DNA from 3 places in the Streptomyces sp. NPDC002055 genome. Region 3 is predicted to be linked to each of the others. Evidence: riboswitches for the same ligand, from Rfam matches in the RefSeq annotation. Region 3 holds a riboswitch; each other region holds the start of a gene.
The links. Region 3 has a riboswitch for cyclic di-AMP ahead of ABT112_RS06275 (transglycosylase family protein). Riboswitches for the same ligand answer to the same signal wherever they lie in the genome.
Positions count from the first base shown of each region.

Region 1: linked by a shared signal. The riboswitch ahead of ABT112_RS01105 (C40 family peptidase) and the one ahead of ABT112_RS06275 (transglycosylase family protein) in region 3 are both predicted to bind cyclic di-AMP.
Region 2: linked by a shared signal. The riboswitch ahead of ABT112_RS03425 (M23 family metallopeptidase) and the one ahead of ABT112_RS06275 (transglycosylase family protein) in region 3 are both predicted to bind cyclic di-AMP.

Region 1 is NZ_JBEOXS010000001.1:243,216-252,858, reverse strand. It holds gene ABT112_RS01135 (DUF4394 domain-containing protein) at 1-881, opposite strand, end outside; gene ABT112_RS01130 (hypothetical protein) at 1,629-2,666, opposite strand; gene ABT112_RS01125 (TIGR03668 family PPOX class F420-dependent oxidoreductase) at 3,024-3,464, shown strand; gene ABT112_RS01120 (hypothetical protein) at 4,070-4,222, shown strand; gene ABT112_RS01115 (inositol monophosphatase family protein) at 4,447-5,262, shown strand; gene ABT112_RS01110 (hypothetical protein) at 5,733-5,939, opposite strand; gene ABT112_RS01105 (C40 family peptidase) at 6,251-6,724, opposite strand; cyclic di-AMP (ydaO/yuaA leader) riboswitch at 6,729-6,885, opposite strand; gene ABT112_RS01100 (ATP-dependent Clp protease ATP-binding subunit) at 7,624-9,643, shown strand, end outside.
Region 2 is NZ_JBEOXS010000004.1:112,707-122,349, forward strand. It holds gene ABT112_RS03410 (DNA gyrase/topoisomerase IV subunit A) at 1-1,024, opposite strand, end outside; gene ABT112_RS03415 (M16 family metallopeptidase) at 1,363-2,733, shown strand; gene ABT112_RS03420 (M16 family metallopeptidase) at 2,745-4,112, shown strand; cyclic di-AMP (ydaO/yuaA leader) riboswitch at 4,433-4,591, shown strand; gene ABT112_RS03425 (M23 family metallopeptidase) at 4,605-5,396, shown strand; gene ABT112_RS03430 (GntR family transcriptional regulator) at 5,578-6,285, shown strand; gene ABT112_RS03435 (HPr family phosphocarrier protein) at 6,615-6,896, opposite strand; gene ABT112_RS03440 (bifunctional acetate--CoA ligase family protein/GNAT family N-acetyltransferase) at 7,015-9,643, shown strand, end outside.
Region 3 is NZ_JBEOXS010000007.1:158,815-168,457, reverse strand. It holds gene ABT112_RS06290 (DUF501 domain-containing protein) at 1-276, opposite strand, end outside; gene ABT112_RS06285 (FtsB family cell division protein) at 336-821, opposite strand; gene eno (phosphopyruvate hydratase) at 956-2,245, opposite strand; gene ABT112_RS06275 (transglycosylase family protein) at 2,461-3,135, opposite strand; cyclic di-AMP (ydaO/yuaA leader) riboswitch at 3,140-3,311, opposite strand; gene ABT112_RS06270 (transglycosylase family protein) at 3,567-4,583, opposite strand; gene ABT112_RS06265 (cytochrome P450 family protein) at 4,688-6,073, opposite strand; gene ABT112_RS06260 (lysoplasmalogenase) at 6,262-7,032, opposite strand; gene ABT112_RS06255 (DUF6479 family protein) at 7,219-7,623, opposite strand; gene ABT112_RS06250 (nucleoside triphosphate pyrophosphohydrolase) at 7,652-8,623, opposite strand; gene ABT112_RS06245 (SurA N-terminal domain-containing protein) at 8,954-9,613, opposite strand.

The DNA of each region.
Region 1 (9,643 bases), on a different contig from region 3:
ACCCCGAGCCGGCCGACGGGGTTGAGCGTTCCCGCGTTGGGCGGGGCCTGGATGGAGAGCCGGTCCAGATCGGTGTCGATGTCGAAGAGCGTCGTCCCCGAGCCGGGGTTGCGGTCGTTGTTGCTGTACGCGGCGCCCGTCACCCCGGTCGCGACCCGGCCCCGGCCGCCGTTGCGGTCACCGGAGGTCATCGACGGGTTCATCGAGGAGTTCGGCGAAGCGTTCATCGCGTTGTCGGGCGAGGAATTCATGGAGTTGTCGGGCGAGGAGTTCATCGCGTTGTCGGGCGAGGAGTTCGTCGACGACGTCGAGACATTGGTCAGCCGCTCGTCGACGAAGGTCCGCGCGTTGGAGCGCTCGTCGCCGTCGACGGCCCGGCCGTTGCCGTTGCCGTTGTCGCGGACCTCGAACCGGTGCCGCAGGTTCTGGCCGGTGTCACTGATGATGCGGAGCTGATTGGAGACCGGGTTGAAGTCCACGCCGAAGTACCGGCCCTGGAGGCGAACGGTCAGCTGGGACACCTTCCGGGCGCGGACCTGCGGCTCACCGCCGCCACCGCCTCGCAGGCGGGGGGTGGTGAGGGTGTAGACGCCGCCTCGGTTCCCCACGCCGTAGAGCCGCCCGTCCTGCACCCGGTAGTCGATGCCCACGAGGTACTGGTCGTCCCGCAGCCCCTCGATCCTGCCCAGCGGACGCGCGTGCTCCGGCCGGTCGGAGTCGAACGCGGCCAGCGCGCGGCCGCCGACGAGGCCGACGACCGGAACGCCGCGCGACGGGTTCACCGCGGCCGCGCCGTCGTCGGCACCCGCGGTTCCCACGGGACTGAGCAGCGCGGCGCCGGCGGCGACGACCAGCGCGCTGACGATCACTCGATTGCGCATATGGATCTCCATGTTCGGTGCGGCCCACTGCCTGGGCCTGCTCTCGGCCGATACGTTCCGCAGAAACGGACTAAATATCAGATATTCCCACTAGCGAGGCATTCCCCCTGACGCCACCCGGATGGCGGACGCGCCGGCCCTCGAACAGCGGGCGCGCGCACCGCCGTACGGGCGGCGCGGCCCGCGCCGCCCGGCGACCGAAGGCCGACGGGAGGTTGGCGGCAGGCCGACGGGAGGTCGGGGCGGCACGGGTGGCAGCGGTCCGGAACCTCGGAGTTCGCAGGTCCGGACCATCCGTTCCCGGCCTACGGTGCAGGGCCGAACGGGCTTCCGGCCTCCGGCCCGGCCCCGGAGACCGCGCCCCCGAACCCCCGCGGAAAGTGGACCTCCGTGCAGCTCACCCCCGACCGACGGCGTACCGGGCACCGGGCGTTCGCCACCCTGGCGCTCGCCGCGCTCCTCCCCGCATTCACACCGGAACGGTCGGTGCGGGCGACCGTTCGATCGTCACGTCCCTCACCCTGCACCCGGACGGGACACCGTACGGAACGGCCACCGCCCGGCTGACCGCGCTGACGCGTTCTCTCCGGGTGCCCGGCGGGGTCCGCACGGCGCACGGGCAGCCGTGAGGCGAAGGCGGCGCCTCCCGGCCGGCTCCGGGCTGTTCCGGCCGCCGGTGAACGGTGGGGACCGCACGGGACTCCGCACTCGGCCGGGCGACTCACGGCGGTCCGGCACCGCGACGGGTCAGGTCCCGCGGCGTCCGCGCCCGGCCGGCCGGCCCGGCGGGCGCTTCCTCGCCCGCTCCGCCTCGGCCGCCCCCTCCTCGGCGCGGACCCTGGCCCGTTCCGCCGCGTCCCTGGCCCGCTCGGCCGGGGCTCCCGCCGCGCGCCGCTCCCTCCGTGCGGCGGACAGGTCGCTCCTGGCCTGCCGCAGTTGCTCGGTCAGTTCCTCCACGTGCCGTTGGGCCCGGTGGAAGCGGTCCTCCGCATCGGCCAGGCCGCGTTCCGCCGCGGTCGCCTCGTCGGCCCGCGCGTGAGCCTCCCGCCGGAGGTGCTCGGCATCCCGGCGGGCTTGGTCCCGTCGCTCGCTCCGTTCCCGTTCGGCGCGCTCGCGCTGCCGGCTGCGTTCCGTCAGATCGGTCACCGGGGCCGGCTCCCCCGCCCCCGTCGCTTCCACCTCTGCCGCCTTCTTCCCGCGGGGCGTCGCCCGGCCCGGTCCGGCGCGCCCTTCGGCGGGGCTGTCGGCACGGCCCTGGGGGCCGGTGCGGCCGGGGGCTTCCCGCCCGGGCGGGCGCAGCGCGTACACGGTGGCTTCGTCCGCCGGACCGAAGCCCGCCACCGGGGCGAAGGCCCTGGTCAGGCGCCCGGCCGCCAGCTCACGGGCCGCGTCGGGGTCGGCCAGCGCCGCCTGAAGGGTGGCCTCCACCTCGCGCAGCGCCCCGTCCGGCACGGGGCGGCCGGCCTCGGCGGTGATCCGGCGGGCCTGTTCGGAGAGGGCGGCGACCAGTCGGTGCTGCTGCTGGGAGAGGTCGCGCAACTGCCGTCCGTCCAGGTCCCGGTGGGCCCGGCGCAGCTGCTCCCCCAGCCCGAGCACCGCCTCCACCTGCTCCCGTTCGCCGCGGACCAGCAGGTTGACCGCCCACGCCGCGAGTGTCGGCCGGCGCAGGGCCCGGATCCTGGCCGCCTGGCCACGCGGGGCGGCGCGGGCCGCCTCGTCCCGGGCCTCGGTGAAGGACTCGGGCGGCAGCCCATAGAGCTCGTCGGCAACATCCTCCCAACCCATACCGAGATATTTGCACCTTTTGCCCCGATTGCGGGATATCGCGGCAGCCGCGGCGCCGACCGCCCGCCATTGCCGTCCGCGCATCCGCGGGGACCGCACCCGAACCTCGGCCGATTCACCCCCTGCACGGCCCGCGGGCCGGCGTCATGGTGGAGGCATGGCACCCAGGGGGCACGGGACCCGCCCCGCCGTTCCGGAAGTTCGACTTCCACACCCGCCGGGCGGGCGAACGGCGGCCGGACGGTCCGGAGACGTCCGCCCGCGGAGGGGCGCGGCGGCCGGACGCCCGGGAGTCGTGCGCCCGTGGAGGGGCGTGGCGGCCGACGCGTCGGACCGCCGGGAGAGGGCGGGCCCGCGATGCCCCGGATGAACGAGGGCGAGGCCAGGCGGCTGTTCGCCGACGCCCGGGTCGCCCGGCTGGCCGGCGTGCGCCCGGAAGGCCGTCCGCACCTGGTACCGGTGACCTTCGCCCTGTGGGACGACACGGTGGTCACGGCGGTCGACCACAAACCCAAGCGGACCCATGAGCTGCGACGGCTCGCCAACATCAGGGCACACCCCGCCGTCTGCCTCCTGGCCGACGCGTACGACGAGGACTGGGGCGCGCTGTGGTGGGTCCGGGCCGACGGCACGGCCCGCATCGAGGACCCGCCGGATCGCCCACCGGGGGCCGCGCCACGCCTCCACCCGGCCCTGGCCCCGCTGCGGGCCAAGTACCCCCAGTACGCAAGGAATCCCCCCGACGGCCCCGTGATCCTGGTGACCGTGGAGCGCTGGCAGGGATGGCGGAGCCGGTAGGGCACCCACCCGTCCGGGCAGGAGACGCCCCGGCGCCCGTGCCCGCGCCCGCACCCATGCCCGCGACCATGCCCGTGGGAACGGAAGCCCGGGCGGGCTCCGGCGACACGGACGGACGCCGCGCGCGGCCACCAGCCGCGCCCCGTCGGCGCCGATTGCACACGACTGGCCGGATGCACCGTTCGGAATGGCCGGAACTCGCGCACTCATCGTGGCGACACTCCACCCGCAGAACGATGACAGGCCCCGCGCGCACTCCGGATAATCGGGTGACCCATTTCCCGTCGGCACGATTCCCGCCCTCCGGACCGCCCCCGACTCCCGACTCCCGACTCCCCGGAATATCACCGTCCGCTTCACAAGCATCGGTTGAGTCCGCAACCAATCCCCTCGGACATTCAATTACTGAGCGTGAATCCCTAGCCAAAGATGAGTGAAAGGGGGAACCTGTGCGCCTCGCATCGGCTCTCATCTGACGGAGAACGACGGGAGAAGAATGTGAGAATCGATCCGGGAGAGCTGCGAAACCAGTGCCCCCAGTGCGGCGGCCAGATGCAGCAGAGCCCCAGTGGGGGCTGGCTGTGCGGAAACTGCGGAGCACAACGTTGAGCGGCGAGCCCTACTGGACCACGACGTGCCCCGGCTGCGGGGCACAGATAGACGGGCTGCACAACCGCTACGTCTGCGGCATCTGCGGCTGGGTCAGCCCGCCCGAGGAAGAGAACCCCCCACCCCCCGTGTCCCGCGTCGAGGACTGACCCCTCTCGTCACGCGCCCCTGCCAGGCCGACCCCCTCGCCGGGAACCGCACCTCGCCGAGCGTCGCCCCCTCGGCGAGGACGGACGCCGGGCACCCGGAGGCCCCCTCCCCGCCGCCTCGGGCCCGCGACGACCACGGCATCCGCCGGTACCGACCCGCCGCAAGGCAGTGCGCACCGATCGCGTTAGATGGACGCATGTTCGGCTCTGGAACGTATGGTGCGGTGGAAGAGTTGATCCGGACCGTGGTCGCCGAGGAGGTGCTCTCCCGCTTCGGCAGGCTGTCGGATGCCGACATCAGCGAGAAGGCAGGCCCCCTGGATCTCGTCACGGTCGCGGACCGGAACGTGGAGGAGCGGCTCACCGAGGCGCTGAGCTCGATGGCCCCCGGCTCGCTGGTCATCGGCGAGGAGGCGGTGGCGGCCGACCCCGGTCTGCTGGACTCCCTGCACGACGACGGCCCGGTCTGGATCATCGATCCGATCGACGGGACGGCCAACTTCGTGCGCGGGCTGCCCGAGTTCGCCACCCTGGTCTCCGTCGCGCGCCACGGCGAACTGCTGGCCTCGTGGACCCATCTGCCGGTGCCGGGCCTGACGGCCGTGGCACGACGCGGCGAGGGGGCGCTGCTCGACGGTGCGCCGCTGCGGCTGCGCCCGGCCGCGAGCAACGACGTCCTGCAGGTGGCGAGCGCCCGGCCCGCCCATCTGACCGCCGAACAGCAGCACCGTTTCTACGAACTGGCCCCGGAGCACGGCGTGAAGGCGTGCGCCAGCGGCTCGGCGGGGTGCGACTACCTGGACGTGGCGCGGGGCGAACTGGACGCGGTCGCCTACACCTGGGACAACCCCTGGGACCACGCCGCCGGTGTGCTGCTCGTCGAGGAGGCCGGCGGGACCGCGCTCACGGCGCGCGGGGAGCCGTTCCGTATGGCGCAGGGCGTCGTCCCGTTCACCGCCGCGCGGGATGCCGCGACGGCGCGACGGGTCGCGGAGCTGCTGGCCGTTCCGCTCCCTTCGGCCCCTGTGCCCGGGAGCTGAGACCGCGTCTCCCGGGGCGGGCGGGGCCCATCGGCCGGATACCGGCACGTGGCCGAAAGCGTGCGCGGGATCGTTCCCCGGCCGGATGTTCCCCTTCTCGGCCCGCGTTCGCGTCACGATCGAGGGGCAGCACTTCCTACGGGCTCCACGGAGCGTCTTCTCACCCGATGGACGACGACAGGCGACAGGAGGCTGCCGTGAGGATCGATCCGGCGGAGATCCGCAACCAGTGCCCGCAGTGCGGTGCACCGATGCAGCAGAGCCCCAAGGGCGGCTGGCTGTGCACCAATTGCGGTGCCCAACGCCGAGGCTCCGGTTCCGTGCAGGCCGACATTCCGGTCGGGCCGGACGGCCGTCCGGGCCGACGCCGTTCACGCCCACCGCACACCGCACACCGCACACCGATCCCGCTCGACGGGCAACGCTCCGACAGAGTGCCCGCCGGCCGCACCGAAACCGACGCTTTCCGGTCAGAGTTCCGCTGCGGCGGGTGAGCCGGACTTCACCGCGTGACGCATCGAAAAACACCGGCGCACGGTGACCTCATATCCGAAGCGAAAACCGCGCGCCGTCATCACTCGATCACTCCGCGATACGGCACGAATGACCGGCGGCTGCGCCGGTCCGGAATGCAGGGGCGAAAACACCGGCCACGACCACTTCTCCGGGTCGGTCATGGCCGGTGTCCCGTGCATCACCCCGCCCGGAATTGGCGACGGGATATCCGTACGGGGCGCGATACCGGGACGCGTACGGCCCGATCACGGTCCGATCGGGGAAACGGAACGGAGTATCCGGGACTAGCGGAATTTCCCTCTCCGGCCCGCGACGGGACCATCCGCGACGCCTGCCGCCGCATGGCCGGTGGCGACGCCGGGCCCATCCCCTGGACCCGGCCCCACCACCTCGGCCTGCGACGGCACGGCGCTCCGGCCGGCACGGCAGGCCGGACCCCCTCAGCCGGTCAGGCCGAGCGGCGGGGGCGGCCCTACTTGACCCGCCCGTACCAGACGCTGCGGGTCCAGATCCGCTCCTTGCGCACCGTCCTCCCGGGCTTCGGCGAATGCCAGATCTTGCCCTTCCCCGCGTAGATGCCCACGTGGTAGACACCGCCACCCGAGTGGAAGAAGACCAGGTCACCCGCCTTCCGGGAGCGCACCGAGACATGGCGGGTCTTGTTGTACTGGGCAGCCGCCGTGCGAGGCAGCTTCTTGCCCACCCGCTTGAACGAGTACAGCGTGAGACCGGAGCAGTCGAACCGGTGCGGGCCCACCGCACCGTAGCGGTAGGGGGATCCCTTCTTGGAGGCCGCGATCCTCAGGGCCTTGCCGGCCGGCGTGGCCGCTTCCGCGGTGGGCGCGGCAGCGGGTATCAGCGTCGAGCCGGCGAGAGCGGCGGCCGTGAGAACCGAGGTGGTTCCGGCACGGGATATGAGCGCAGGAATGCGTGTACGCGCAGACATGCGGAAGCCCTTCGTCATCCGCCTGCGAAAGATGACCTGTCGGGTTCGGGCCGGCGAAGTTGCCCGGCCACATGACGTGGCTTCACCCCAAGAGCCATCACCTTCATGGCTCGGTCGTACTTGGGTCTCCCGCTCCTGCCGAAGTTGGGTGTTCGCGGTACATCCGGACGGCGGCAGGACTCGGCGTCCATCCGGATCGCCCCGCCTCGGTTGGCGGGGGCTTGTTGTCGGTTATGGATCCTGCGTCATCAACCACCGTAATTCAGAGCCGAAATGGCCTTCTGTGAACTTCTTCACTCTCATCCGATTGGGCGATCCGGGCCCGCCGGGCGGTGTGAATACCTCCGGTAACGGGCTTTGAGCAGCGTGAAGTTGGGCATCGTCAGCCGCCACTTCGCAGCGCTCCCGGTATCCCCAATTCCGCTTCTGCGCAGTGGAGTTGACGGTGTGACAGGTGGGTGCTCATGCAGGTTGCGCCGATGCCCGGAGGGGTCACCTTCCGGGCAGCCCGGAGGGTGCCGGGCACCGCGCGGAGGGGAGCCGGCCGGAGGGCGCGATGTGCCGGACCCACTCGCTCCGGAACCCGCGCCGCACCGGCCGCACGATACGGACGGGGCCAGGCCGGGCCCTGCGCGGGACGGCCGCCGCGCCTCCCCGCCGACCGCGACTACGGGGTCGGCCACGACCGAGAGCGCCGGAGTGAGTCATTCCGGCTGCCGGCCGGGCCCGGGGCACCGCCTCCGCCCGGGCCCGGCACACTCCCTCCATATCGTCTAAATTGGGGCAGGTGGGGTTACGGCGGTCCGTTGTACGCCGGGCCTGCGGGACCGTGTCCGACCGCCGCACGCGCACCGAGACAGGCGTGGCCCGGTCCGGCCGGACCACGGGGACGGATACCCATGACCGACGGCCAGCAGGGTCCCGAGGACCACGGCCCGGACCCCCTCGGAGACTTCTTCTCGCACTTTCTCGGCGGCGGCCAGCCCGGGCAGCCGCCGGACGCGCGGCGCATCGACTTCAGCCGCATGATGAGCGGCCCCGCGCGGCAGCTCGTCTCCGCCGCGGCCACCTACGCCGCCCGGCACGGCAGCTCCGATCTCGACACCGAGCACCTGTTGCGGGCCGCGCTCTCCACCGAGCCGACCCGCGGCATGGTCACCCGGGCCGGCGCGGACCCGGACGCGCTCGCCGCGGAGATCGACCAGCAGGCCGGGAACGGCCCGCCGCGCACCTCGATCGCCGTCACCCCGGCGGTCAAGCGCGCCCTGCTCGACGCCCATGAGATCGCGCGCTCCACCGGTGCTTCGTACATCGGTCCGGAGCACATGCTCGTGGCGCTGGCCGCGAACCGCGACTCCACGGCCGGCCAGATCCTCAACGCCGCGCACTTCTCGCCGCCCGCCGGGTCCCGGGACGGCTTCACGGGCGCGCCCGGTACGCCCGGGCCGCGCCCCGGACCGGAGGAGCGGAACACCCCGAACCTCGACAAGTACGGCCGGGATCTCACCGAGCTCGCCGCCGAGGGCCGGATCGACCCGGTGATCGGACGCGACGAGGAGATCGAGCAGACCATCGAGGTGCTCGCGCGCCGGGGCAAGAACAACCCCGTCATGATCGGCGAGGCCGGGGTCGGCAAGACCGCCATCGTCGAGGGCCTGGCCCAGCGGATCGCCGACGGCGACGTCCCCGACATCCTCGTCGGCCGCCGCGTCATCCAGCTCGATCTCTCCGGGGTGGTGGCCGGCACCCGTTTCCGCGGGGACTTCGAGGAGCGGCTCACCGGCCTCATCGACGAGATCCGCACCCACTCCGACCAGCTGGTCGTCTTCATCGACGAGCTGCACACCGTCGTCGGCGCGGGCGGCGGTTCCGAGGGCGGGGCCATGGACGCCGGCAACATGCTCAAACCCGCGCTGGCCCGCGGGGAGCTCCATGTCGTCGGCGCGAGCACGCTGGAGGAGTACCGTCGCTACGTCGAGCGGGACGCCGCGCTCGCCCGCCGGTTCCAGCCCGTCCTGATCCCCGAACCCAGCACCGCGGACGCCGTGGAGATCCTGCGCGGCCTCCGCGACCGCTACGAGGCGCACCACCAGGTCCGGTACACCGACGAGGCCCTGTTCGCGGCCGTCGAGCTCTCCGACCGCTACCTGCCCGACCGGTACCTGCCCGACAAGGCGATCGATCTGATGGACCAGGCCGGGGCCCGGGTCCGGCTGCGGTCCGCCACCCGGGGCACCGACGTGCGCGCCATGGAGCGCGAAGCCGAGCAGCTCGCCCGGGACAAGGACCAGGCGGTCGCCGCCGAACAGTACGAGCGGGCCACCGAACTGCGCGACCGCATCGCCGATCTGGACGGCCGCATCGGCAGCGGCGGCCACCAGCGCGGCCAGGTGGACGAGGTCACGATGGAGGACATCGCCGGCGTCGTGTCCCGCCAGACCGGCATCCCCGTCAGCAGTCTCACCGAGGAGGAGCGGGACCGGCTGCTCAGCCTGGAGGAGCATCTGCACCACCGGGTCGTCGGGCAGAACGAGGCCGTGGCGGCGGTGGCCGACGCGGTGCTGCGGTCCCGGGCCGGGCTGGCCGACCCGGACCGTCCGATCGGGAGCTTCCTCTTCCTCGGGCCCACGGGCGTCGGCAAGACCGAACTCGCCCGGGCACTGGCCGAGGCGCTCTTCGCGAGCGAGGACCGGATGATCCGCCTGGACATGAGCGAGTACCAGGAGCGGCACACCGTCAGCCGGCTGGTCGGCGCGCCCCCCGGATACGTCGGTCACGAGGAGGCCGGGCAGTTCACCGAGGCGGTGCGGCGGAACCCGTACTCCCTCCTGCTGCTGGACGAGGTGGAGAAGGCGCACCCGGACGTCTTCAACATCCTGCTGCAGGTGCTCGACGACGGGCGGCTCACCGACTCGCAGG
Region 2 (9,643 bases), on a different contig from region 3:
CGAAGGACTCCTCCATCGGCGTCAGCTTGTAGAGCTGCTCCAGTACGGCCTCGGGGTTGAAGCCGTTCTTGATCTCGATCACCAGGCGCAGCCCGTGCGCCCGGTCGGTGAGGTCCTTGACGTCCGCGATGCCCTGGAGCTTCTTCGAGCCGACCAGGTCCTTGATCTTGGAGATCACCTTCTCCGGGCCCACCGTGAAGGGGAGTTCCGTGACGACCAGGCCCTTGCGCCGGGCGGTGACGTCCTCCACCGCGACCGTCGCGCGGATCTTGAAGCTGCCGCGGCCCGTCTCGTAGGCGTCGCGGATGCCGTTCAGCCCCACGATCCGGCCGCCGGTCGGCAGGTCCGGCCCCGGGACGTGCTTCATCAGCGTCTCGAGGTCCGCGCCCGGGTGCTTGATCAGGTGGCGGGCGGCGGCGATCACTTCACCCAGGTTGTGCGGCGGCATGTTGGTCGCCATGCCGACCGCGATCCCGGACGCGCCGTTGACCAGCAGGTTCGGATAGGCGGCCGGCAGGGTGACCGGTTCCTGCTCCTGGCCGTCGTAGTTCGGCGTGAAGTCGACGGTGTCCTCGTCGATCGACTCGGTCATCAGGGAGGTCGCCGAGGCCATCCGGCACTCGGTGTAACGCATGGCGGCCGGTGGGTCGTCGTTCCCCAGCGAACCGAAGTTGCCGTGCCCGTCGACCAGCGGCAGCCGCATCGAGAACGGCTGCGCCATGCGGACCAGGGCGTCGTAGATCGACGCGTCGCCGTGCGGGTGGAGCTTACCCATCACCTCGCCGACGACGCGCGCGCACTTCACGTACCCGCGCTCCGGGCGCAGGCCCATCTCGTTCATCTGGTAGACGATGCGCCGGTGCACGGGCTTCATCCCGTCGCGGGCGTCGGGGAGCGCGCGCGAGTAGATGACCGAGTAGGCGTACTCCAGGAAGGAGCCCTGCATCTCGTCCACGACGTCGATGTCGAGGATGCGCTCCTCGAAGTCGTCGGGCGGCGGGGTCTTCGTACTGCGGCGGGCCATCTCGGCTGCTGCTCCTTAGAACTGCCTGAGCGGGTGCTGACGCGGACCATTGTGGACCCCGCGACCGACAGCGCGTTCCACGACCCGGCCGGGGCGCGGCGGTACCCGGCCCGCTGCGGGGGCGTGCGCCCCGGCGGGCCGGCCGGGGAACCCAGCGCGTCACGGCGCCGGCCGGTGCACCGTACGTTGGACACCAGGAATGGAACATCAGCGTCCGGTTACCCGACACGCGCCGATCGCGGAAGCGTAGCGGCCCGGTCGTGCGGGAACTTCGCCAGGCGTCACCGCGCTTGCATACAGTGGCAGCATTTCTCCCCCCAGCGATCGAAGGGACGTACATGCCGATGGGTCACACGGCCACGCAACAGGCCGGCTCCGGCGGCCTGACAGCGACCGAGCACCGCCTGGCCAACGGCCTGCGGGTGGTGCTCTCCGAGGACCACCTCACCCCGGTCGCCGCGGTGTGCCTCTGGTACGACGTCGGGTCGCGCCACGAGGTCAAGGGCCGTACGGGTCTGGCTCACCTCTTCGAGCACCTGATGTTCCAGGGCTCGTCGAGCGTCCCGGGCAACGGCCACTTCGAGCTGGTGCAGGGCGCCGGCGGCTCCCTGAACGGCACCACCAGCTTCGAGCGGACCAACTACTTCGAGACCATGCCCGCCCACCAGCTGGAGCTCGCGCTCTGGCTGGAGGCCGACCGCATGGGCAGCCTCCTCACCGCGCTGGACGAGGAGAGCATGGAGAACCAGCGCGACGTCGTCAAGAACGAGCGGCGCCAGCGCTACGACAACGTCCCGTACGGCACCGCCTTCGAGAAGCTGACCGCGATGGTCTACCCCGAGGGCCACCCGTACCACCACACCCCGATCGGCTCGATGGCCGACCTGGACGCCGCCTCGCTGGAGGACGCGCGGAACTTCTTCCGCACCTACTACGCGCCGAACAACGCGGTGCTCTCCGTCGTCGGCGACATCGACCCGGAGCAGACGCTCGCCTGGATCGAGAAGTACTTCGGCACCATCCCCGGGCACGACGGCAAGCAGCCGCCGCGTGACGGCTCGCTGCCCGACGTGCTCGGCGGGCAGCTGCGCGAGGTTGTCGAGGAGGAGGTGCCCGCCCGCGCCCTGATGGCCGCCTACCGGCTGCCGCACGACGGGACCCGGGAGGCCGACGCCGCCGACCTGGCGCTGACCGTGCTCGGCGGCGGCGAGTCCTCGCGGCTGCACAACCGGCTGGTCCGCCGCGACCGCACGGCCGTCGCCGCGGGCTTCGGCCTGCTCCGGCTGGCCGGAGCGCCGTCGCTGGGCTGGCTGGACGTGAAGACCTCCGGCGGCGTCGAGGTGCCGGCCATCGAGGCCGCCGTCGACGAGGAGCTCGCCCGCTTCGCCGCGGAGGGGCCGACGCCCGAGGAGATGGAGCGCGCCCAGGCCCAGCTGGAGCGCGAGTGGCTGGACCAGCTCGCCACCGTCGGCGGCCGCGCCGACCAGCTGTGCCGCTACGCCGTGCTGTTCGGCGACCCGCAGCTGGCGCTGACCGCCGTCCAGCGGGTCCTGGACATCACCGCCGAGGAGGTGCAGGCCGTGGCCGCCGCCCGGCTGCGCCCGGACAACCGCGCGGTCCTCGTCTACGAGCCGACCGCCCCCGCCGCCGACGACACCGCCGACGGCACCCCCGCCGACGACACTGCAGACGAGGAGGCGGACCGGTGACCGACGCCACCATGACCTTCCACCCCCAGCCGCAGGGCGGCATCGCCAAGCCGTGGGCCTTCCCGGCCCCCGAGCGCGCCACCCTGCCCAACGGCCTCACGGTGCTGCACTGCCACCGGCCCGGCCAGCAGGTGGTGGCCGTCGACATCAACCTCGACGCCCCGCTGGACGCCGAGCCCGAGGGGCTGGACGGGGTCGCCACGATCATGGCCCGGGCGCTGTCCGAGGGCACCGACAAGCACACGGCCGAGGAGTTCGCCGCCGAGCTGGAGCGCTGCGGCGCGACGCTCGACGCGCACGCCGACCACCCCGGCGTCCGGGTCTCCCTGGAGGTCCCCGCCTCCCGGCTGGCCAAGGCGCTCGGGCTGCTCGCCGACGCACTGCGCGCCCCGGCGTTCCCCGACGGCGAGGTCGAGCGGCTCGTCGCCAACCGGCTGGACGAGATCCCGCACGAGCAGGCCAACCCGGCCCGCCGCGCGGCCAAGGAGCTCTCCAAGGAGCTCTTCCCGGCCTCGTCCCGGATGTCCCGCCCCCGGCAGGGCACCGAGGAGACCGTCGCACGCATCGACGCCGCGGCCGTCCGGGCCTTCTACGAGGCGCACGTCCGGCCTGCCACCGCCACCGCGGTGGTCGTCGGCGACCTGGCCGGCACCGACCTCGCCGCGGTGCTCGGCGACACCCTGGGCGCCTGGACCGGCGGCCCCGCCGAGCTGCGCCCGGTCCCGCCGGTGACCGCCGACGACACCGGCCGCGTGGTGATCGTGGACCGGCCCGGCGCCGTCCAGACCCAGCTGCTGATCGGCCGGATCGGCCCGGACCGGCACGACCGGGTGTGGTCGGCCCAGGTGCTCGGGATCTACTGCCTCGGCGGCACCCTCACCTCCCGGCTCGACCGGGTGCTGCGCGAGGAGAAGGGCTACACCTACGGCGTGCGGGCCTTCGGCCAGGTGCTGCGTTCCGGTCCCGACGGCACCGGCGCCTCACTGCTGGCCATCAGCGGCTCGGTGGACACCGCCTCCACCGGCCCGGCCCTGGACGACGCCTGGAAGGTGCTGCGCACCCTCGCCGCCGAGGGCCTGACCGACGCCGAGCGGGACGTCGCCGTGCAGAACCTCGTCGGGGTCGCGCCGCTGAAGTACGAGACGGCCGCGGCCGTCGCCGGCACCCTCGCCGACCAGGTGGAGCAGCACCTGCCGGACGACTACCAGGCGCAGCTCTACGCCCGGCTCGCCGAGACCGGCACCGTGGAGGCGACGGCGGCGGCCGTCAGCGCCTTCCCGGTGGACCGGCTGGTCACCGTGCTCGTGGGCGACGCCTCGCAGATCGAGGAGCCGGTGCGCGCGCTCGGCATCGGCGAGGTGAAGGTGGTCGGCGGCTGAGCCGTCCCGGGCCCGGAGGCGGGGAAGGCGGGTCCCAACCCGCCGGTCCGCCGGGCCCGTTGTGGCGCGGCTGCCCCAAGGGGCTTGTCCCCGGGGGCGGCTGACGCCGCGTCGGTCCGTTCCCGCGGGCCGTGACACGACAGCGAACCCCGGTGCCGGGTACGGCGCCGGGGTTCGGTCGTATGCCCGTTTTGTAGGTGAGGGCGAGTGTTCTCCTGTGGTGTGCGCAACAAAGATCGGCATTTCTTTGGCGATTGAAAGATGTCCCGTTTAGCGTCGGTCCGGCTGTTCGGTCGGACACCGGCCGCACCCGCGGCACCGGACAGTCATCGCCGAGTCCCCGTACGGCGCGAGCCAGGGGAGCCGGGGACCCGTGCGCAGTCCCTGGGGTGAATCGGACGCCTCTTACGAGGGGTCCGTAGGAGACCTTCCTGCTCCGAACCCGTCAGCTAACCCGGTAGGCGAGAAGGAAGGAAAGGAGTACGCCGCCCCATGGCGTTCACCCGTGCCACCGGGAAACACCGCCGTCCGAGCCGCATGGCCCGTTCCGGCGCGAACATCGCAGGCATAGCCACCCTCGCCACCGCCGGCGCCGTCGCCTCGGTCGCCACGCCCGCGCTCGCCGCGCCCGGGGAGACCCCGGCGCCCGAGGAGACCGGGCTGCGCCAGGCGATCGTCGCCGGGGACAGCCTCGCCGACACCATCGATGCCCAGGCGAAGGCCCAGCAGGAGGCCGCCGACGCGGCCGCCGCCAAGGCCAAGGCCGAGGCCGAGGCCAAGAAGCGGGCCGCCGAGGCGCGGCGCGAGGCCGCCGCCAAGGCCGAGAAGGCGCGCGAGGCCAAGGAGCGGGCCGCCCGCGAGGCCGAGCGCAAGCGTCTGAACACCTTCGTCCTCCCCGTCGAGGGCGGCGTCTCCACCGGCTATCAGGCCTCCGGCGGCGCCTGGTCCTCCGGCAGCCACACCGGCATCGACTTCCACGCCTCCACCGGCACCTCCGTCCACGCCGTCGGCGCGGGCGAGGTCGTCGAGGCCGGCTGGGGCGGCGCCTACGGCAACAACGTGGTGATCAAGATGAAGGACGGCACGTACACCCAGTACGGCCACCTGTCCTCCGTCGGCGTCTCCGTGGGCGAGACGGTCACCCCGGGGAAGCAGATCGGCCTGTCCGGCAACACCGGCAACACCACTGGCCCGCACCTGCACTTCGAGGCCCGTACCTCGCCCGACTACGGCTCGGACATGGACCCCATCGCCTACCTCCGGTCGCACGGCCTCAGCCTCTGAAGCCTCCGGCTGCCGCCGGGCCGCAGAGCAACGCCGGTCCGGTCTGTCCAAAAGTCAGCGCCGGTCCGGCCGTACGCGTCGGAAACGCCTCCGCATTGCCATAGAGTTCCTGAACGGGGCGGCGCCGAATTGTGCTTCGCCCTTCACCTTTCACAGGAGGTCGGGCCATGCGGGGGCGACGGTGAACGGCAATACGCTGCCGACGGCCGGTAAGGGAATTCCGGCGCACGCGGTGTGCCAGGCGATCCGGGACGACATCGTCTCCGGTGCGCACCCGCCCGGCAGCCGGCTCACCGAGGAGGTGCTCGCCCGCCGGTACGGCGTCTCCCGGGTGCCGGTCCGGGAGGCCCTGCGCACGCTGGAGTCCGAGGGGTTCGTGACCACGCGCCGGCACGCCGGTGCCTGTGTCGCCGAGCCCACCGCGCAGGAGGCGGCCGACCTCCTCGACATGCGGGTGCTGCTGGAACCGCTGGGCGCCGCCCGCGCCGCCCAGCGCCGCACCGAGGCCCATCTCAAGGTGCTGCGCGGACTGGTCCGGCTGGGCCAGGAGCGGGCCCGCCGGGGGCACACCGCGGATCTGCGGCCGCTCGGCGACTGGTTCCACGAGACCCTCGCCCAGGCGTCCGGCAGCCCCAGCCTGGCCTCGCTGCTGACTCAGGTCCGCCGCAAGGTCACCTGGGTGTACGCGGCCCATCCGCCGGTCCGCAGGGCCGAGTCCTGGCAGGAGTACGGGGCGGTCACCGACGCGGTGGCGCGGCGTGACGCGGACCGGGCCCGCGCGCTGATGGCCGCGCACGCCGAACGGTCCCTGGCGGCCTACCGGCTGCGCCGGCCCTTTCCGGTGAGAAATCCGAAACAACCCGTCAACACGCTGAGCGCGGGGAATTAACAGAATTCCGGTAACGGCGGGCGGGAATTCGGTCCGCGCATTCCCTGTCGAACGGGAAACGGGAAACGGGAAACGGGGAACGGGGAACGGGAACGAGAGCGGGAACGGGAACGAGAGCGGGAACGAGAGCGGGAACGGAAAAAGGACCGGGCCGCGGCGCCCCTCCGAGAGGTTCACCACGGCCCGGCCGTGCACGGCATTTCCCGGCGGTCAGCACGGCCCGGCGGTCCGCACGGTGGCGGCCCGCACGTCGGCGGTCTGCTCGGTGTCCCTTCCCGCGGCGGCCGCGCGCCGGACACCCGCAGGGCCGCCCACCGGGGCGGCCGGGGTCAGACGGTCTCCGGGAGCTCCTCCAGCCCCTCGGCGACCAGCTTCGCCAGCCGGTCCAGAGCGGCCTCGGCACCGTCGGCCTCGGAGGAGAGGACGATCTCCTCGCCGCCCTGGGCACCCAGTCCCAGCACGGCCAGCATCGAAGCGGCGTTGACCGGGGTGCCGTCGGGCTTGGCGATCGTCACGGGGACGCCGGAGGCGTTCGCCGCGCGAACGAAGATCGAAGCGGGCCGGGCATGCAGGCCCTCGGCCCAGCCGACAGTGACGCGGCGCTCAACCATGGTGTTGCCCTTCGGGTCGTGGCGGTCTTCAGATGGGACAGTTGTCTAGACCAGACGCGGCCAGTCTCTCACGGCACTTCCGGTGCTCCCCGCGGCCCTGCGCCCGTAGGCTTGGGCCATGGAACTGCCGTCGGAGCACGCCTACCCGACCCACTGGGAAGCCGACGTCGTGCTGCGTGACGGCGGCACCGCACAGATCCGGCCCATCACTCCGGATGACGCCCAGCGCCTGGTGAGTTTCTACGAGCAGGTCTCGGACGAGTCGAAGTACTACCGCTTCTTCGCACCGTACCCCCGGCTCTCCGATCGCGATGTGCGCCGGTTCACCCACCACGACTACGTGGACCGGGTCGGCCTGGCGGCGACGGTGGGCGGGGAATTCATCGCCACCGTCCGGTACGACCGGATCGACGAGCGGGGCATGGCGGCGTCCGCCCCCGCCGACGAGGCCGAGGTGGCCTTCCTCGTGCAGGACGCCCACCAGGGCCGGGGCGTGGCCTCCGCGCTGCTGGAGCACATCGCCGCGGTCGCCCGCGAGCGCGCCATCCGCCGCTTCGCCGCCGAGGTGCTGCCCGCCAACACCAAGATGATCAAGGTGTTCACCGACGCCGGGTACACGCAGAAGCGCAGCTTCGAGGACGGGGTGGTCCGGCTCGAGTTCGGTCTCGAACCCACCGACCGGTCGCTCGCCGTGCAGCGCGGCCGGGAGCAGCGGGCCGAGGCCCGCTCCGTGCAGCGGCTGCTCGGCCCGGGCTCGGTCGCCGTCATCGGAACCGGCCGGCGCCCCGGCGGTGTCGGCCGCTCGGTGCTGCGCAACCTCCTCGACGGGGGCTTCACCGGCCGCGCCTACGCCGTCAACCGCGCCTTCCCGGACGGCACCACGGAGCTGGAGGGCGTCCCCGCCCGCCGCTCGGTGAAGGACATCGACGAGCCGGTGGACCTCGCCGTCGTCGCCGTACCCGCCGAGCACGTGCCTGCGGTGGTCGCCGACTGCGGCGAGCACGGGGTGCAGGGGCTGGTGGTCGTCTCCTCCGGTTACGCGGAGAGCGGGCCGGAGGGCCGCGACCGGCAGCGCGAACTCGTGCGGCAGGCACGCTCGTACGGCATGCGGATCATCGGGCCCAACGCCTTCGGCGTGCTCAACACCGACCCCGGGGTACGCCTCAACGCCTCCCTCTCGCCCGAGCTGCCCCCCGCGGGGCGGCTCGGCCTCTTCACGCAGTCCGGCGCGATCGGCATCGCCCTCCTCTCCGGACTGCACCGGCGCGGCGGCGGCCACGTCGGGATCTCCACCTTCGTCTCCTCCGGCAACCGGGCCGACGTCTCCGGCAACGACTTCCTCCAGTACTGGCACGACGACCCGAACACCGATGTGGCGCTGATGTACCTGGAGTCCATCGGCAACCCGCGGAAGTTCACCCGGCTCGCCCGGCGCACGGCCATGGTCAAGCCCGTGGTCGTCGTCAAGGGCGCCCGGCACAGCGGCAGCGCGCCCACCGGCCACGCCGTACCCACCACCCGGATCCCGGACGGCACCGTCTCCGCGCTGCTCCGGCAGGCCGGGGTGATCCGGGTCGACACCGTCACCGAACTGGCCGACGCCGGGCTGCTGCTCGCCGGGCAGCCGCTGCCCGACGGCCCCCGGGTCGCGATCCTGGGCAACTCCGAATCGCTGGGCCTGCTCACCTACGACGCCTGTCTGACCGAGCGGCTCCGCCCGCTCCCGCCGCGCGACCTCACCACGGGCGCCACCCCGGACGACTTCCGCGCCGCGCTCTCCGCCGCACTGGCCGACGACCTCTGCGACGCGGTCGTGGTCACCGCCATCCCCTGGGTCGGCGACGACGGCCCTCCGGACGGCGGATACGGCGGCCGGGCGCTGGCCGCGGCGCTGCGCGAGGCGGTCGCCGCGAGCCCCGTCCGCAAGCCGGTGACCGTGGTCCACCTGGAGATCGACGAACTCGTCGGCGCGCTGGGGGCGCCGCTGGACGGCCCGCCCGACGGCGAGCCGGACGGCGCCCGCATCCCCGCCTACCCCGCCGCGGAGCGGGCCGTCCGGGCCCTCGCCGAGGCCGTCCGGTACGCCCAGTGGCGGCGGCAGGCCGCCGAGACCGGCCGGGTGCCGGAGTACGACGACATCCAGGAGGCCGAGGCCGGGTCCGACATCGATCTGCTCCTCGGCGCCGGGGCGGACGGCCCGGCCGCCGCCGAGCGGTCCGGCGGCACGGCGATGCCCCGCAGCACGCCGCTCGGCCCCGCCGACGCGGAACGGCTGCTCGCCCGGTACGGCATCGCCGTGCGGCGCACCCTGCCCGCCCCCGACCCGGACACCGCCGCCGCTGCCGCCGCCCGCCTCGGCTACCCGGTGGCCCTGAAGACCACCGCCCCGCACCTGCGGCACCGCGCCGACCTCGGGGGAGTCCGGCTGGACCTCACCAGCGAGAAGGAGCTGCGCCGCGCCCATCAGGAGCTGACCGACTCCCTCGGCAAGGCCGACGAGCTGTGGCCCGTCGTGCAGGCCATGGCCCCGCGCGGGGTGGACACGGTCGTCCGGGCCGCCATCGACCCGTCCGCCGGTGCCGTGCTCTCCTTCGGCCTCGCCGGAGCCCCCTCGGAGCTGCTCGGCGACACCGCCCACCGGCTCGTCCCGGTCACCGACCGGGACGCCGCCGAGCTCATCCGGTCCATCCGGACCGCCCCTCTCCTCTTCGGCTGGCGGGGCTCGCAGCCGGTGGACACCGACGCGC
Region 3 (9,643 bases):
CTCGGCGAGCCGGGCCGTCATCTCCTTCATGACGCCGTCCGCCTCCAGCGTGCCGATGGCGGAGGCGGCGCGCGGGCAGGTCAGGTAGTACAGCGTCGGGAACGGGGTGCCGTCCTCCAGGCGCGGCGCGGTCTCCACCACGTCGGGGAGCCCGCACGGGCAGCGGTGGGCGATCGCCCGCAGCCCGCGCGGAACGCGGCCGAGCTGCTCGCCGATCGCCGTGATGTCGGCGTCGGTCGGCGGGGTGGGGTCGGTCGGGGGAGGGGGCGTGTCCATGCCTGCGCAGATCTCTTCGTCGGTTCGGTCGGTTGATCGGGAGCGGTGTCCCGCGTCGCCTATCGGGTTCGGTGCCCCGCGTCGGCGCGGTCGACGCCGTCCCAGAGCTCGCTGTACCAGGGGCGGGCGGCCGCCTCCTCGTCACGGCTGCGGACGGGGTCGGGGCCGCCCTCGCGGACCACGGTGTAGCCGGTCTCGCCGGGGCGCACATAGTGCAGGTGCTCGCGGGCCTGCCGCTCGACGTACGCCGGATCCTGCCAGCGGGCCTTCTCGTCGCGCAGCCGCTCGACCTCGGCGCGCGCCCGCTCGGCACGGCGCTGCTGTTCGGCGATCAGGGAACGCTGCGAGACGAACTGCCGCATCGGGTAGGCGAGCGCGACGACGAGGGAGCAGACCACCAGGGCCAGCAGTGCCGCCCGGCCGGTGAGCCGGCTGCGGCGCGGCGGTCCGGCGCGCCGGCCGGCCCGGTAGACCCGGGCGGCGGCCTGCTCGCCGAGAGCCTTGAGTCTGGTCGCGGTGGAGAACCGCTCCCGGTCTCCGGCCACGTCGCCTCCCCTGTCGCTCCCCGCACCGGCTCTCCGTGTCCAGTACGAACGTCCCCGGCCACGGTACGGGACCGGGGACGGGGACGTCCGGATGCCGGGCGGGGCCGTGTGCGGCGGCCCCGCCGTGGCGCGTCCTACTGGAAGCGGAACCGCGGGAAGGCGGAGCGGCCCGCGTACACCGCGGCGTCGTCGAGGATCTCCTCGATGCGCAGCAGCTGGTTGTACTTGGCGACGCGCTCGGAGCGGGCCGGGGCGCCGGTCTTGATCTGGCCGCAGTTGGTGGCGACGGCCAGGTCGGCGATGGTGACGTCCTCGGTCTCGCCGGAGCGGTGGGACATCATGCACTTGTAGCCGTTGCGCTGGGCCAGCTCGACGGCGTCCAGGGTCTCGGTCAGCGAGCCGATCTGGTTGACCTTCACCAGCAGGGCGTTGGCCGTGTTGCTCTCGATGCCGCGGGAGAGGCGCTCCGGGTTGGTGACGAACAGGTCGTCACCCACCAGCTGGACCTTGTCACCGAGCTGCTCGGTGATGGTCTTCCAGCCCTCCCAGTCCTCCTCGTTCAGCGGGTCCTCGATGGAGACCAGCGGGTACGCGGCGACCAGCTCGGCGTAGTAGGAGGTCATCTCGGCGGCGGAGAGCGACTTGCCCTCGAACGCGTACGCGCCGTCCTTGTAGAACTCGGTGGCGGCGACGTCGAGCGCGAGCGCGATGTCCTGGCCGGGGGTGTAGCCGGCCTTCTTGATGGCCTCGACGATCAGGTCGAGGGCCTCACGGTTGGAGTCCAGGTTCGGGGCGAAGCCGCCCTCGTCGCCGAGGCCGGTGGACAGGCCCCGCTCCTTCAGCACGGACTTCAGCGTGTGGTAGACCTCGGCGCCCCAGCGCAGGGCCTCGGAGAAGGACTCCGCGCCGATCGGGGCGATCATGAACTCCTGGATGTCCACGTTGGAGTCGGCGTGCGAGCCGCCGTTGAGGATGTTCATCATCGGGACCGGCAGCAGGTGGGCGTTGGGGCCACCGAGGTACCGGAAGAGCGGCAGGTCGGACGCCTCGGAGGCGGCGTGCGCGACGGCGAGCGAGACGCCGAGGATGGCGTTGGCGCCGAGCGAGGACTTGTCCGGGGTGGCGTCCAGGTCGAACATCGCCTGGTCGATCAGCCGCTGCTCGGTGGCGTCGTAGCCGACGAGCTCCGGGCCGATCTGCTCGATGACGGCGAGGACGGCCTTCTCGACACCCTTGCCGCCGTAGCGGCTCTTGTCTCCGTCGCGGAGCTCGAGGGCCTCGAACGCTCCGGTGGAGGCACCGGAGGGGACGGCGGCACGACCGGTGCTGCCGTCGTCGAGGCCGACCTCGACCTCGACCGTGGGGTTGCCTCGCGAGTCGAGGATTTCCCGGGCTACGACGACGTCGATGGACGGCACGAGCATCTCCTTCATGGGTGTGACGCAGATTCGCAGTGCCTCAGTGGCGCTGCGCCACGAGCCTAACCGGACCGGCCGCATCGGTCGGCCTCTGCCCGCCCGACGAGACAAAAAGGCGCCCATAGGCCCGCAAAGCACGCCCCGGCCGGGCGCGTCCGGGGGCAGGGCGCTCGGCCGGGGGTGGCCCGCCGCCCGGCCGGGGCCGGGCGGCGGGAGGCGGGTCAGCTCAGGTGGAGCCGCTGGCCCGGGTAGATCACATCGGCGTCGTCCACGATGTCCTTGTTCAGGTCGTAGACCTTCTTCCAGCCGCCCTTGACGTCCTCGGCCTTCGCGATGGTGCCGAGGGTGTCGCCGGACTTGACCTTGTACTCGCCGTCACCCTTCTTGACGGCCTTCGGCGCGGCCTGCTTCTGCGGGGCCGCGGCCGGGCGGTCGCTGCGGTCGGCGTGCTCCGGGGCACCGCGGTCCTCCGCGGCGCCGCCGCCGGAGGAGGAGCCGGTGTCGACACCGGCGGCCGGGCCGCCCGCGGTGAGGCCACCGGCCCCGGCGCAGGACCAGGCGCCCGGACCCTGCTGGGCGAGCAGCTTCTCGGCAGCGGCGATCTGCTGCTCCTTGGTGGCCTGGTCGGCGCGCGGGGCGTACTGGGTGCCGCCCGCGGCGGCCCAGCTGGACTGGGAGAACTGCAGGCCACCGTAGTAACCGTTACCGGTGTTGATGGACCAGTTGCCACCGGACTCGCACTGGGCGACCTTCTCCCAGGTGTCCACGGAGGCGGCGGAGGCCGAGGTGGCGCCGATCAGCGGGGCGGCCACGGCGGTGCCCGCCAGACCGGCGAGCGCGGCCATACGGACGGCCTTGGACGGACGGCGATGCTTGTTCTTGCCGGAAAGCAGCATGGAACGGTCTCCTCACCGACGCCTGCGAGGTGAGCTGTCGGGTTCGGGCTGTGAGTGCCCGGCCCGGTGCCTGCGCACCGGGCTTCACCCCTAGCCGGTCGGCCCGTTCATCCTTCAACGGACGTGTCCGGCACTTACCTTGGGTCCCCCGCTCCTGCCTACGGCGCTTTCGCGACGATTCCCTCCGGCCGCCGGCAGGATTCGGCGTGACGGTCGAAGGCGCCCGCGGTGGCGAGCGGACACGACGGTAAGCACACCGGCCCCGTGGGTTCAAAGTGCGACATCCCGCCCACCGAACCCCTCCCTGCCCGCCCGTCACTCACATCACCGCAGGTGAGGGCGGGTACAGGGACATCCGGCCGTCCAGACAGGCGCGTTGGGCCGATGAGATGCTTCTCTCACGCACCCACAACGGGCGGAAAGGGCTCGAACTACCCTTCGGAATCGCTCAGATCGAGGTCCTGGCCTGGGCGAATCATGTCCGCGTCGGAGCCGACGACGTCCTCGTTCGACGCGTACAGCGCGCTCCAACCACCGGGAAGGGCGTACTCCTGAGCGATATCCGACAAACTGTCACCCGGTTGGACGGTGTACCGGCCGTCCGCGGACGTGTCGGCCCGGTCCTCACCGCGTGAGGCGTGCCGTCCGCCGTCGCGCTCCCCGTCCCCGGACTCCTGCTCGTCGGCGGGGGCGCCACGGTGCCGGCCGGCGCCTTCGCCGCCCTGGTCCGAGCCGCCCTTGCCCGAGCCGTCCCGGTCCGAGCCGCCCTGGCCCGAGCCGTCCTTCCCGCCGGACGCGCCGTCGCCCTCGTCGGACCGGTCGGCGTCGGCCTTGTCGTCGCCGCTCTTGCCGCCGTCCGCGTCGCCGCTCTTCCCGTCGCCGCTCTTCTCGTCCTCGCGCTGCTCGCCGTCGCCCTTGTCGGTATCGGCGTCGTCGCTCTGCGCACGGTCCGCGTCGTCGTCGGCGCCGTCGGACGACGACGCGCCGTCGGAGTACTCCGGGTCGAGCGGCAGCAGGGACTCCAGCGGGCCCGGCGGCTCGGTGCTGCCGGGGTCGACATCGGGGGCCTCACCCCCTTCCTGCAGCCCCGCGTTGGTGGCGCAACTGGGCCAGGCCTCCGGCCCGCGCTCGGCGAGGATCTTCTCGGCCACCGATATCTGCTGGGAGCGGCTGGCCAGGTCGGCGCGCGGCGCGTAGTCCCGGCCGCCGTGCTCCTCCCACATCTCCTGAGTGAACTGCAGGCCGCCATAGAAGCCGTTGCCGGCGTTGGCGCTCCACAGCCCGCCGCTCTCGCACTGGGCGACCCGGTCCCAGGTATCGGCGTCCGCCGCCTGGGCGCCGGTGGCCCCGAGCAGCGGCATCGCGATGCCCGCGCCGGTCATGCCGACGGTGACGAAGATGGCGGGTGCCTGGCGGGGGCGGCGGTGTCGACCGTTCCCGGAACGCATGCGGTTGCCTTTCGAGCGAGTGACAGGGAGCCGTGGGGGGACCGCTTGAAAGTAGCGGCGGCCCACGGCAGTCACAAGACGATGTAGCCGAGATCACGTATTGGTCACGTAGTTGACAAACCTTCACTTCCTGTAGGGGTGAACTCCACCGGAAGGGTCCGCAGTCCCCGCATGATGAGCCCGCCACGCCACCGCAATTCATCTGTTTCCACCGCAAGTCGCATATCCGGCAGGCGGCGCAGCAGGGTGGCCAGCGCGGTCTGCGCCTCCAGCCGGGCGAGCGGTGCGCCCAGGCAGTAGTGGATGCCGTGGCCGTAGCCCAGGTGCTGGTTGTCGCGGCGGGCGAGGTCGAGGGTGCCGGGCGCGTCGAAGCGCTCCGGATCGCGGTCGGCCGCGGCCAGCACCACCAGCACCGGCTCCCCGGCGGCGATCCGCTGCCCGCCGAGGGTCAGCGGCTCGGTGGCGAAGCGCCAGGTGGCGAGCTCGACGGGGCCGTCGTAGCGCAGCAGCTCCTCGACGCCGGTGGCGAGCAGCTCCGTCTCGCCGGCCGCCAGGGAGCGCTGCAGCCGCTCCCGTTGAACGGGATGGCGCAGCAGCGCGTACATACCGTTGCCGATGAGATTCACCGTGGTCTCGAAGCCGGCGAACAGCAGGATGAACGCCATCGCGGCCGCCTCGCCCTCGGTCAGGTGCTCACCGTGGTCGCTGGCGCGGATCAGGCCGGAGATGAGGTCGTCGCCCGGTTCCGCCCGTTTGCGGTGGATCAGTTCGGCCAGGTAGGAGCGCATCTTCTTGACCGAGCGGGCCACTCCCCCGCGCGGTCCGCCGCCGTGCCGGATCATCATCCCGGCCCAGTCGCGGAAGTCGTCCTGGTCCTCGGCCGGTACGCCCAGCAGGTCGCAGATGGCGTAGATGGGGAGGGGAAAGGCGAAGTCGTGGATGAGGTCCGCGGAGCCGTTCCCGGCGAAGCCGTCGATGAGCCGGTCGGTCAGTTCCTGCACCCGGGGCGCGAACTCCGCCACCCGGCGCGGGGTGAAGGCCTTGGAGACCAGGCGGCGCAGCCGGGTGTGGTCCGGCGGGTCGATGTTGAGCAGATGGGTCATCAGATCGGCGCTGCGCTCGCCGGGAATGCCGACCTTGCCCTTGGCGTGGGCGGACTCGCTGTGGTGGACGGGGTTCTTGGAGAGCCGGGCGTCCGCGAGGGCCTGCCGGGCGTCGGTGTACCGGGTCACCAGCCAGGCCTCGACGCCGCTGGGCAGCGCGGTCCGGTGCACGGGACTGTGCTCGCGCAGCCAGGCGTACGCCGGATACGGGTCCGCGGCGAACTCCCAGCCGAAGAGCTGGGGCGGGGAGTCCGGGTCCGAGGCGTCCTGGGCCCGAGCGGCGGAGGTCTCGGGGGCCGGGGCGGTGGCGTCTTGGGCGGTGGCGTCCGGAGTCGAGGCGTCCGGGGCGGTGGCGTCCGGGGTCGGATCGGGGTTTTCCTGGGGCACGCTCCACCGTAACCGCCCGGCCGGGAGGCCCCGCCGCCCCGTCCGCGGGGACGCCGGAGCCGGGGCCTTGCGAGCCGGGCCGGGAACGGGGGTCCTGGGAGCCACGGCCGGAGGCCGGTGTCCCGGGAGCCGGGGCCGGGATCCCCGGGAGGCTTGGGAGGCTTGGGAGGCTTGGGAGCCGGAGGACGTTACGCGGTCTGCCGGGCGTCGTGGTGCTCCAGCCAGCCGGAGGTGAGGAGGTACTGGCCGAGGAGGTACCCGGCCATGATCAGCACCTCCTGGGAGGGGACCTCCCGGCCCGCCTCCTTGAGCCCGATCAGCAGGTCCGAGCCCAGGAAGGCGGCGGCGCCCGCACCGACCCGGCCCCCCACGCCGAGCGCGGTGACCGTCATCGCGACCAGCGCGAGGCTGTAGCCGGCCACCGGCAGCCGCAGCTGCTTGTCGAGGGTCGGCGCGAGGGCGGCGTTCACCGCGGCCCAGCCCGCCAGACAGCCGACCGCCGGCCAGGGCTTCCGCGCGATGCCGCGGAGTGCGCCGAGTCCGGTGCAGCCCGCGGTGTAGCTGACCTGGGTGCCCAGGAACGCCGCCATTCCGAGGAGGAAGGCGGGCTTGTGCTCGTCGAAGAGAAGCGCCGTGTCACCGGCGGCGGCGAAGGCGAGTCCGGCGACGAGAGCCTTGGGGACCGGCGCGGAGGTGTCGGGGCGGCGGCGCAGCACATGGACCGCGAGCGCGGGCATGAGCAGCGGCTTCGCGGCCCGGCGCAGGCCACGCGGGCTGCTGTTCACGCCCACCAGGTCGGCCGCGGAGAGCACTCCGAACGCCGCGAGCGCACCGCGCCCGTGGCCGTCGGGCCGGGTCAGCTGCTGTGCGGCCGCGGCCGCCGCCCGGAGTACGCCCTGCCGCCGGAAGCCGCCCTGCCCGGTCCGCCTGCGCTGCCCGCCCTGCCCGAAGATCGCCATGGCAGGCAGTCTCGCGATGCCGCTGATGCCCCGTCAACGGTGGGGTGATGTGATGTGCCGCTCCCACCGGGCCGTCGGGCGGGTGGGCCGTCGGCCCACGGGCGCAGCTCTCCCCCGGCCCGCGGCCCGAGGCGGCCGGGGTCCCGCCGGGCGTGCGTGCCGTCCGGGCGCGTCACGCGCGCCGGGTCATCCCGTGCCGTGGCCGCTGCCGCCGTGGTCCCACTTCCGGGGCTCCCCGTCGTCCTTGGTCCGCGACCCGGAGCCGAATTCGTACGGCATGTGCCGGATGCCGTCCCGCGGGACCTCGTCCCCTTCGCGGTACTCGGACACATCCGTGCGCGGCCGGGCCACGTCCTGGTGGCCGGGCCCGTGGTTGGGCGGGGCCTCCCCGCTCCGGTGTTCGCCCTGGGTCTCCCAGGCACCGCCGCGCGGCTGGGGCTGCTGCGGCGGGTCGGGCTCCCGCGAGCGGATGCGGTAACCCAGCCACACGGCCCCGATCAGCAGAATCACCACGATGATTCCGACCACCAGCGGGGCGATGCCGACCAGGTAGTCCCGGAGTGCGATGTCCGAGCTCAGCTGCTGGTACATATCGGACGAGTACCCGGGTCGCGGGGGGTCAGTCGACTTGTTCGGCCATCCGGATGGCGTCCCGGTAGGCGCGGGCCGCCGCCCGCAGCGCCGATTCCGGATCGACGCCCTCCGCCTCCGCCCGGACGGCCAGGGACAGCAGCCGCTCGCCGAGATCGCCGCCGCCCACGGACACCGGCGCGGCCACCTCCAGCCCCGCCGTCCGTACCCGGGAGGCCAGCTTGGTGGCGAGGGCCAGCGCGGGCTGCCCCAGCGGGATGCCGTCCGTCACGGACTCCCGCTGCTTCTCGGCGGCCTTCGTGCGGCGCCAGTGCGCCTTGACGTCCTCGGCGCTCTCGGCGGTCTCCGTCCCGAAGACATGGGGGTGCCGGTGGATCAGCTTCTCCACGATGGTGCCCGCCACGTCGTCGATGGAGAACGGCTCCTCCGCGTCCTCCTGCGCGATGCGCGCATGGAACACGACCTGGAGCAGGACGTCGCCCAGCTCCTCCCGGAGCTCCTCGCGGTCCCCCGCCTCGATGGCCTCCACCAGCTCGTAGGCCTCTTCGATGCCGTACTTCGCCAGGCCCTCGTGGGTCTGGGCGCTGCTCCACGGGCACTCGGCCCGGATGGTGTCCATGACCTGCACCAGGTCCAGGAGGCGGGCGCCCGGCAGGTCGTAGGAGGCGGGGAGCAGTTCCAGGTCGGGCATCTGCACCCGCCCCGATCCGGCGAGCCGGGCGAGCCCGTCGGTCAGCCGGGCGTCGCCCTCACCAGGCGGGATGACGACGAGGGTGCGGCCGCCCGCGCTGTCGTCGACCAGCTCCTGGGCGTCCGGTGCCGCCTCCTCGACCATGACCCCGGCCTCGCGCAGATACGGCAGCTGCGGGTGGGCCGGGTCGGCGCACAGCACCCGGTCGGCGCCGTGCAGCACCTGCCAGGCGGGCCAGGACAGCAGCCCGGGGGCGACCCGGTGGCTGGTGGTGAGAAGGACGATTCGGCCGGGGGCATCTGCAGTCACGCGTCGAACGTAACCCACCGGGCGGGGGCGCCAGGCCCCCGGTCGGGGCCGGGCCGGGTGCCCGGTGATCGCGGTGCGCCCTCGGGCACGGGTGCTCCGCGGGCCCTGCGTTCCCCCCGGCCCCTGCGTTCCCCGGTCTCTGCGTTCCCCGGTCCCGGTGCGTGCGGTGGTCCGGGGGCCACGGGCCCGATGGCTGGTGGTCCGGGGCCCGGTGCGGTCCGGGGGCCGGTGCGGTCCGGGGGCCGGTGCGGTCCGGGGGCCACGGGCCCGCAGTGCGGTGACCCGGGGCCCGGCGGCTGCGGCGGCTGCGGCGGCTGCGGCGGTGCGGCGTCAGGCCGGCTCGGCGGGGGCCGGCGGGGCCTTGCGGAGCCAGCTCTCCTTCACCGTGCCGAGCAGCACCTTCTTCTCGTCCCAGGTGCCGTAGCGCGGATTGACGTCGATGCCCATCGTGGCGGAGGCCCGCTGCAGGGCCCGGCCGAGCTTGCTCTGGCCCTTCGGGTCGTTGGGCTCCACGCCGAGCGAGCGCGCCAGCCGGTCCATCACCAGCTGGTTGCGGACGGTGTCCGTCACCTGGCCGGGGCCGATGGCGTACTGCTGGAGCCAGAGGGCCCGCAGCCGCGCCGCGCCGCCCGCGCCCTGTTCGGCTGCGGTCTGCGCCTGCTGGATGTCGCGCCGGCTGACCGCGATCCCGGCGTCCTCGGCCGCCCGGGCCAGCACCTTGTCGAAGATCATGCTGTTCAGGGTGGCCCGGCTGAGCTGCCCGGTGTCCTGGATGAGCTGCGCGGACTGCGGGACCTTGCGCTGCGCCTCCCGTACGCCCTCCACCGTGTCCTGGAGCTGGGACACCGTGATCCGGTCGCCGTCGACCACGGCCGCGGCCCCGGGGTGCGGAGTGCTGCCGCAGGCGGTGAGCAGCGGGGACGCGGTGAGCAGTGCGGCGGCGGTCACGGAGAGCGCGGTCCGGCGGTTCCTCGGGCGGTACGGCAGCATCAAGCCTCCCGGCAAAGATCGGCACAGCGT